Regions from separate parts of the Paenibacillus sp. WG02 genome, predicted to be linked through region 2. Evidence: riboswitches for the same ligand, from Rfam matches in the RefSeq annotation. Region 2 holds a riboswitch; each other region holds the start of a gene.
What was found. Region 2 has a riboswitch for cyclic di-GMP ahead of ACBP55_RS14035 (response regulator). Riboswitches for the same ligand answer to the same signal wherever they lie in the genome.

Region 1 (3,156 bases), 2.6 Mb from region 2:
GTTTGATCCGGAAAATCGATATTCCACGGCAAGCTGACCATCATCTGTCCGCTCTGCATCGCCTTTGTGAGTTCCAAATTCTTGTCTTCCGCTGGTGCCAGCTTAATTTTGCCTAAAGTATCCTCGAATGCATGTGGCGGTACGTCCAAGCTCACACTTTTATCAGAGGATGCAGGATGACCCTCTACTTGAGAATTACTTTGTCTAAGTTCTTTGTATGTAAGCCCTTCTTTATAAAACCGTGTATCAAATTCAACAGCTTGAGGCCTTTGCTTGACATCTGGTACAGCGGACGCAAGAGTTTCTTTCTTCGCCGTGGGTGTACCGCTTACTTGCAGCGCACGCAGCAAAATGTTCCCATCATTGCCCTGAAGCGCAACTTGATCCTTGTAAATTCCGAGCACCATAGACTCTGTGGTGTCGTTCGCGATAACGGTTGATTCCCCGTATGTAAGGTCTGCAGCTGCAATCATGCTAGTCTTTCCGTCCTCCGATGCTTGCCTCCAAACTACGAGATTACTACTAATGTCCAGTATCGTGGGCCAGGAAGTGATTTTATCCATTTTCTTCTGGGCTAGCACCGTAGGTACGGCATTCAACTCATCCACATTCATCATTCTGACTTGAACTTCGTGTTCGTTAACTTGCTGAGACCATACGACCACTTTTCCATTGAACTTAAAATTGACGATAAATCCATCTGCAGGTTCTTTGATCGTCCTCGTGGTGTCGGTAGCGCGGTCATATAACAGCAAACTCCCTTTCCCATCCTGCATGATGATTTTTCCGTCCGCGACCTGTGGATAACGCCCTTTAACCAACTGTTTCGTCTGTTTCGACTCTATATCGTAAACATATATGTAGCTGTCCGTCTTATTCATATAAGCTGCATATCGCCCGTCTGTCGTGAGGTTTTCAACCGTAGTATGGTTTATAATCGATTCCGACTCACCTGTACGGAGGTTAAGCAGTATCACTTCACTCCGACCGGCAGAATATACTGCATAATCGCCTCCTGCCCATAGATCGCTTTTGTTTGTTTTCGTGTCGGTCAGCTGTTTCGTTTCCCCCGTGTCCAAATTACGGTAAAATATTTGATACAAATTCGTTGCATCACTACCAATCCAAACCAGTTCATCGCCCGAAATAAAAGAATTATTATAAGATTTACGTACAGGAGCAGCATAGGAAGTTTGTATATCCGTAACTTTGACCGTCTGGTCAGCTAAAGCTGTATTCCCCTCTCCTAGACTTGAGAGCAACATGGCCATTAAGCATCCTAATACCATGTTTTTCAAATGTGCTTTGATCATTTCTCCAGCTCCTATCACATAGAAAGTTTTTTAAGACAATAAAAAACCAAGCCCCTAAAGGTAACCCGGCTATCATCCCATGAGGTGTGACTCATGGCTTAGACCCGTGGCTTTGCGTCTCCACCTTTCGATGGATTTGCCTTTGTTCATTATTGCTTGGTTATTAGGTATTTTTACTCATCTTAACTAGTCATTTAGAACTGACTGTTTTCCATATTAATCCACGTTATTTCAAAATTCAACACTTTTCTACAAAAAAGAGGAAATACATACACAAAGTGTGTGGTTTCACACAAAAAAAGGCCAACCGGATGTCCCGGTTGACCTTAAGCCTAGTAAATGCCTATCGATTTAAACATTCTCTCGATCTAGCAAATAGACTTTCACATTCTTCTTTACGCCGAATTCTTGAGCGTCATTTAGATCATTCATGAATACATCAATTCTCGAACCGCGAATAGCTGAACCAATGTCCTCGGCTTTGCGAATGCCAATACCGTCAATGAACACCGTAGATCCTAAAGGGATTACAGCCGGATCCACGGCGATCGTGCGTCCTTCTTTGGCTTTAAGACCACTAAATGTGATGCCGTACATGGGATGGGAAGCCTTTTTACCTGTTGATTCAAAGCCCGCCGTATAAGCTGTAAGGGTTGTGTTCAACACTTTTTTGATAATTTTCTTTTGACCATTTGGTAAACCAATCTCGGATTCACTCTTCGGAATCGTTAGACTTTGACCAATCGTTAGCTGGTTCGGATTTTGAATATTGTTAGTGTTGATAAGGTCATCTACGGTTACGCCAAAATCACGTGCAATTTTGAATAGCGTATCTCCTCGGTCCACTTGATACTGCGTCTTAGACTGAACTGACTCGGTTTGAGCCGCTGCTTCCACAGAACCTGCACTGCTTGCCATACTATACGTAGGAGGTAATTCCCCCCCATCTTCACTTTCAGGATACGAATAGGCTGGCTGCACCTGCCACAAACAAAGCAGCAAAGGAAGCGTCAAAGTTACATAAAGAATTTTACGAAACATAGTATTTCCTCCTCTTAAAAAATAATAGAGTTATAGCTACTAGATTCGTCCAATTCTATGATTTATATACGTCTCGTATTTATTTTTTTCAATTTAAAAGACAGGTGGACAGAGCGCCAAAAAAATAAGCAAGAAAAAATGGGTAAAGAAATAAGAAAACATAAAGTGAATATAAAACGAATCTTGGCTTAGACTAACAATTGAGAAAATAAGAAAAGACTGCTGATGCGGCAGTCTTTTTGCTTTTCAATCGGTTACGTCTATAAATATTCCTTGACAGGAATATTCCTTTTGGAGTATATTTAGTTTATGAATAAGACTTAATGTGCTCTCGCTGAACCAAACCGCTTGCACATCGTCGAGCTCTTATGTGACGGCCCCCTTACCGTCGGGGAAATAACGGATCGGCTTGAGCTTCAGCAACCACAAGTATGTGGGAAGAGAGATTCGATCGTTTGGACGATTATTTGCAGCAAATGTTAGAGAAGGAAAAGAAAAAACAATTTGATTTGGAGGATTCGACATGACACAAGAAAAAGCAGGGAACAACTTCAATGCCACCGTAGAAGGAGGCGAGTTGGTTCTTACACGCACCTTCCATGCACCACGTGAACTCGTTTTCAAAACATGGACGGAGGCTGAACATTTAGCTCGCTGGTGGGGACCAACAGGCTTCGAATTAAACGTAAACACCTTTGATCTACGCCAAGGCGGCATCTTTCACTACAGCATGAAATCGGCTGAAGGCTTTGAAATGTGGGGTAAGTTTGTGTACCATGAAATTAATTCCCCTGAGAAGCTC
Region 2 (3,156 bases):
GATGATAAAGATATCGGTGCATTAATTGGTAAAGATGTAGACCCTACCGACTGGGTATTCTCTACAGTAAATGATAGAATCAGACTTACTCGCGGAGACGCCAAATACGTCTACGTACCAGCTAAATCCGCTATTGATGGATCACCTGTAGAAGTTTCTTCATTTACGGTAACCATGATTACAGCGAGCGGCAAATCAATCTCGGTTGATGTATACCCGGATCCAACAAAGTAATTACTAGGTAATACAAGTATTTGCAATAAAAAGGGAGGTTGCGTCAAGCAATCTGCCTTTTTTCTGTTTATCCAAGAGAAGCAGCGGCTTTCTCGTATTTTACTAAAGGGACTTAAGAAAAGTTACTTTTGTGATATGATTGGCTAAATCGATTGTTTTTTAATGGAGGATTTTTCTATGAGCGTTGTTGAACCTATCGAATTAACCAAAGGAACACCAGGCGTGCCTTGTCCCATTGCAAAACACTTGATGTGATTGGGACGAAATGGACCTTTTTAATTATTCGGGACCTTCTTATCGAAGGTACGCTGCGATTCAGCGAACTACTGAAATCTATGGATGGCATTAGTCCCAAAACGCTCTCGCTCCGTCTTAAGGTGCTAGAAGAACATAGAGTAGTGGAACGGAAAGTATTTCCCGAAGTACCTCCTCGCGTTGAATATACGTTAACGGAAAAAGGAAAGAGATTGGAAAGCATTTTTGTTGAATTAAAGAGATTTGGAATAAGTTTGTAAAAGATATCTAAAAAACCGTTCAAAGAAAAAAATCACACAGGGGCACATAAAACAAAAAAATGAGGTGGCAAGGAATTCTTGCTTTCTCATTTTTTTTGTTTTTTATGTTTTCAATCGATTGTAAGGGATAGTCACCCGACTTCCAACTAGCTATATATTCAGTACCTTTTTTACAGCTTCAGCTACTCTGTCTTTATCAAAAGGCTTCACAATAAAATCTTTAGCGCCAAGGGTGATGGCCTCAATAACAAATGATTGTTGCCCCATTGCGGACACCATAATGATCTTTGAATCGCTATTGTAATTCTTTATTTCCTTTAAAGCAGTAATACCATCCATCTCGGGCATTGTAATATCCAACGTAATGATGTCAGGAGAATGCTGTAAGAAAAGAGAGATTGCCTCAAGTCCATTCGATGCTTCCGCTACAATTTCATGCCCAAGTTCTAAGAGGATGTTCTTAATCATCAATCGCATAAACATAGAATCATCTACAACCATTAGTCTCGCCATTATAATTATCACCTTTCAGGGGGACTTTCTACCTAGCTGTTTACTGTTATAGATGGCTACAATAATTCGTTACATAAGAAAAACTCCCCATATTAGAAGAATAAGGGGAGTCGTGGATATATCCCTTCCTTCGGTAACTGGCAAGCATAGCGAAGTAATTCGCCTTAGCTCCTGTAGCTTTGCGTCACTAATTTTCATTAGCTTTGCTCTTATCGTATAACAGAAGAATTGCTATTTTTTTAAGTATACCACTCTAGTTACTAGTAATAAAGTACTAGTGGTAAAGGAAGTGATCATTCCTGAATAATATACACATTCTAAGGGAAAAATGCATGATAAGCATGAAGTACCTGTAAGCAAGATCCAACATTTGCATCAAAATTTGTAAGACATTCGGGAAATTGGATCATTTAGATGAGTTGTAGTTAAATAATGCCCTTTTTTAGTGAGAAAGACGAACGATTCTCTTGATTAATTCTGAAATCCTATGTATTATTAAGATAGATTTTACATGCATAAGGGTTGATAATTAATCTTGAAGGTGATTCCATGCCACAACTAGATTCTAATGAATACAAGAAGAAGCTGTGTCACCTCTATAACGAAATATCCAAAGAGCTGTTCGGGTTTGGGACAACACTGCTGAAGGTTTCAATTGAACAAAACATTATTACTTTTCATGCCAAGCATCGCCGCTCACCGCGTTCAACCGCATTAGAAGGCGAGGCGCCAACGCTCAAACACGAAGTCGATTTTTATATGTCCTCCATATATAAGAAGAGAATCCGGGAAAGGCTGGAGCAAGAACTTGGCTTATCCATGGATGCCGTATTAAGGGACTATGATCCGCCGACGCAATGGGCAATAACGAATATTATTCTTAAACAAACCGAATAGTTTGATCGACGGTGTTCTCTTTTGATTTATCTTAAGAGGAAACCACATGTATACCAATAGATGTCACTTTGCATTGTTTACAATGAAGAGTGCTCTTGATTAGAAGCTTCTTTCTAACAAGGGTACTTTTCTTTTTTTTTTCATATTGCATTTAGATCGAGACGCGCATAGATATAGGGTCTTGAAGAATACTAGTAAAAATTTAACAGGGGATTCACGCATTAAAATCATACATGATAAAACTGGGAGGACGATGAATAATGAAACAAAAAATGGTTCGTGGTTTAATTTCTTTATCTGTAGTAGGACTAGCCTTGACAGGTTGCGGCACAGCGCCTGCGAAAGACCAGAGCAATACAAGTGGAGCTACAACAGCACCCACAGCAGCTGCCACAGCGGCATCCAAAGGGGAACCTACAACTTTAGTCATTTCCACCTGGGGGTTTTCGGATGACTTCTTCAAGAAAGAAGTGTACGCGCCGTTTGAGAAAGAGCATAACGCAAAGATTGTTCTGGAAATAGGCAATAACGCAGAACGTTTGAACAAAGTGAAACAAGGCAGCTCGAGCGTGGATCTCATTTATTTATCTGACTATTACGCACAACAAGGAATTGAAGCGGGACTTTTCGATAAAATCGATCGCAGCCGCATTCCGAATTTGAAAGACATCTATGATTTGGCCAAGGCGCCACTGGGTGAAGATTACGGTCCTGCCTACACAGTAGGTCGACTCGGTATTGCCTACAATCCGAAAGCAACTACCAAAGAGATCAAGTCATGGAGCGACCTCTGGAGTCCTGAGCTTTCCAAGAAGCTGACTCTTCCTAACATCACGGCTACAACAGGCCCAATGGTCTTGGATGCAGCATCTGTGGTTGCGGGCAACACGACTTTTAACGAAGATCAAGCTTTTGCTAAAGTTAAGGAACTGAACAAAGGAGTCGTTAAATACTACGGCCAAACCTCCGAATTCGTTAACATGTTCTCGCAAGGGGA
Region 3 (3,156 bases), 2.6 Mb from region 2:
TGAAAAGTCTGTGGTTAATCGATTGTAATGCCCAAGTCGATATTTCAAACCTGAAACATCAATTTCCTAGAATGGAAGAACTTCAAATCTCCAATATGAAGAATGAGCAAGTGCTTGAACTTAGTCAACTTAATACGGGTGTAATCGTGTCGGGCAGAACATATACTCTGAAAGGAAGTCTAAGAACATATAAGGCCTTAAATGGAAGTATAATAGAATAACTATACGATCTAGCCAAAAGAGCTAGGAGACCACAAACGAGACTAATCTCTCGCTAGTGGTTTTCTTTTTGTCTGCCGCTATATCGCTAACAACACAAATAACCGCTCAGAGAGTATGAGTGATAAGATGAAAGTCCTAATATTTTCGTGGAATTCATGAATGTAATTGTTTTATGTGTAGCGAGGATAAGCATAGGTTCCATACTATTTACGGGTTATACTGGTGGATTGTGCCAATGGTAGCTGTTTACTTGCTTCGGCCTATAAGTTGTTACGTAAGGAGGCAGTTTAATAGGAATACAGACTTCCAAGGTCTACCCAATTAATGTGGGTTGTGCTGTAATGGCTTTCATCAATGGTATCTTCGTTATGGGTCAACCGGAACATTTGGTTGGTCTATTTTGTGTGAAATTACACACTTTGTATATGGATTTCCTCTTTTTTGTAGAAATGTGTTGAAATTTGATGTTTTATGGAATAGTATGGAAAATAGTTGGTTCTATACGACTAGTAATAATGAGTGAATATACCCAATAACCAAGCATTAACGAACAAAGGCAAATCTATCGAAAGGTAGAGACGCAAAGCTACGGGTCTAAGCCATGAGTCACGCCTCATGGGACGATAGCCGGGTTACCTTAGAGGCTTGGTTTTTTATTGTCTAAAAAGAAAGGAAGGAAGTGCTTGATTTACATTATTTAGGAAGAGTGCGTCTGAAGAAGAAATTTTAAGCTTCGAATTACCTAGTAACCAAGCGATAACGAACAAAGGCAAACCCATTGAAAAATGGAGACGCAAAGCCACGGGTCTAAGCCATGAGTTATACCTCATGGGATGATAGCCGAGTCGCTCATTGGAGCTTGGTTATTTTTTGATAGATAAATTACTTACAGAAAAAGGAGTAGATGCTGTTTTGTTAAGATTCATGTCATTACGAAAGTTAAGCTTGTCAATTGCTGTTGTTATGGTTGCTACCCTGTTTATGCCGCTTATATCCTATGCTGCACAAACCATCTGGTTCACGTACAACCCTACTACAGGGAAACTAAGCGGTCAGGTATATATTCATGACCCTAATAAGGTTTCGATTCAAGTTACTAGTCCTCAAGGAGTTACTAATGTAACCTATAGTACATACGGAACTGTTGTAGATACCACCTATGACGATAACAATGTTTTGTTGAAAGTGGTTAAGTATGATTTGAACTTAAATCCTAATAAAGCGCCTAGCCAAATCGTTATGAATGTATGTAACCAAACTACAGAGCTTAGTAAAAGTGTTTGGAACGATTCAACAGTTTCCTATTATAGCCCAGACCGTTTTACAAGCGGAACTTACAGATCGCCGGGGCACCAATACTTCTCAGAAATTCCTGCTGGATCCTACATGCCAAGCGGAGCTAAATTAGTTTCGTTTACCCCTCTATTAGATGGGGATAATAGAGTCGAATTATATATGCCTTATGATAATAGTGTTTGGAATAGTAACATTGTCACGCAAATCGATAAGTCACAATTCACAATCTCTGATCTTGCATTAAAAGATACTACGACCAACGAATCTGTGAGTATAGGTAGTTTGAAATACGTAGGTAACTATTACTTTTATTTTGAAACTACAAGTAATCTGATTAAGAACCACAACTATGAGTTTAGTCTTTCGAACACTAGTGGAGGTAATGAATTTCTGCTACCGGCTAGTGGGAACTATCTGGCTAATTTATATCTAAGAAATGGCGATCTATTTCTTGGCAGTAGTGTTATGAATTTTTACCCGATCAATCTAGGAAATGGAACTCCAGGGGGTACTCCAAATTATCATGGTACTGGATCGCCATACGGCACAATGGATAACTGTTCTGATTCAGTAATCCCTCCTAACAATGGAAATTCTAATCCCGGAAATGAACATGGAGATAATAGTGAAAGCGGGAATACATCTCCAGATACGGGGATAACAGAAGTTGCAAATGGCGTAAAGCTTGATAAAAGAGCAGCGACCGTAACTAAAGATTCCAATTCAGAAGGCAAGCAGGTAACGAAAGTCGTCCTTGATGCCGACAAATTAGGAAAAGCGTTAGGTCTTCTAAAAGACAAGGACAAAGGTGCACAAACAGTAAGTCTAGAAATCGAAGGATCGGATCCGATATCTCAGGTTCAATTGCCAGTTGGAACACTAGCAGATTCGTTCAAAGACTCTTCCGCAGTTATTTCCATTAAGAATGAATCGGCAAGCTATAATTTGCCTATCAAATTAATTGATTTATCGTTGCTAGCTACTCAATTGGGGGCTTCATTGAAAGATGTCGTTCTAACTATTCAAATCGAGAAAGTTACAGGGAGTAAAGCTAAACAAATAGACAATAAAGCTAAAAGCCTGAACGTTAATTTGTTAACGGACCTAGTCGACTTCAGTATTACTGCTGAGGCGAATGGTAAGAAGCAAGAGATAAACAACTTTGGCAGCATATATGTGACTAGAACCATAACAGTTCATCAAGTTTTAAATGCAAATCGTTCTACAGCAGTTACCTTTGATGAAACAACCGGTAAATTAATGTTTGTACCGGCCATATTTACAACGATTAACGGTAAGACAGAAGTTACGATAAAGCGAAATTCAAATAGCCTCTATACCGTGGTTCAAGGGCAACAAACCTTCAAAGATTTAAGCGGATATTGGGCAAAAGAGGATGTAGAGTTTCTCGCAACGAAGCAATTGGTTGAAGGAACTGCAGCTGATGCATTCTCCCCGGAACAATTGATAAGCCGTGCCGAGTTCGCGACATTACTTACTCGTGCTTTAGGATTAAATGAAGTTAAGTCCAGTATGCAATTTAAGGATGTTGATTCCGCAAGCTGGTACCAAGGCACTGTCGGTGCTGCGGTTAAAGCGGGACTAATCGAGGGGTATGAGGATGGAACATTCCGTCCT

Region 1: it holds a riboswitch for cyclic di-GMP, as region 2 does, so the genes downstream of both, ACBP55_RS02700 (stalk domain-containing protein) here and ACBP55_RS14035 (response regulator) in region 2, are expected to answer to the same signal.
Region 3: it holds a riboswitch for cyclic di-GMP, as region 2 does, so the genes downstream of both, ACBP55_RS02830 (S-layer homology domain-containing protein) here and ACBP55_RS14035 (response regulator) in region 2, are expected to answer to the same signal.

Annotation. Positions count from the first base shown of each region.
Region 1 covers NZ_AP036016.1:586,359-589,514, reverse strand. Annotated here, with positions in the region: gene ACBP55_RS02700 (stalk domain-containing protein) at 1-1,313, opposite strand, end outside; cyclic di-GMP riboswitch class I at 1,370-1,464, opposite strand; gene ACBP55_RS02695 (3D domain-containing protein) at 1,665-2,354, opposite strand; partial or broken gene ACBP55_RS02690 (ArsR family transcriptional regulator) at 2,703-2,783, shown strand; gene ACBP55_RS02685 (SRPBCC family protein) at 2,878-3,156, shown strand, end outside.
Region 2 covers NZ_AP036016.1:3,174,730-3,177,885, forward strand. Annotated here, with positions in the region: gene ACBP55_RS14025 (S-layer homology domain-containing protein) at 1-234, shown strand, start outside; partial or broken gene ACBP55_RS14030 (winged helix-turn-helix transcriptional regulator) at 397-749, shown strand; gene ACBP55_RS14035 (response regulator) at 900-1,262, opposite strand; cyclic di-GMP riboswitch class I at 1,392-1,480, opposite strand; gene ACBP55_RS14040 (DUF2294 domain-containing protein) at 1,812-2,159, shown strand; gene ACBP55_RS14045 (ABC transporter substrate-binding protein) at 2,420-3,156, shown strand, end outside.
Region 3 covers NZ_AP036016.1:621,256-624,411, forward strand. Annotated here, with positions in the region: gene ACBP55_RS02825 (hypothetical protein) at 1-221, shown strand, start outside; cyclic di-GMP riboswitch class I at 768-862, shown strand; cyclic di-GMP riboswitch class I at 981-1,075, shown strand; gene ACBP55_RS02830 (S-layer homology domain-containing protein) at 1,093-3,156, shown strand, end outside.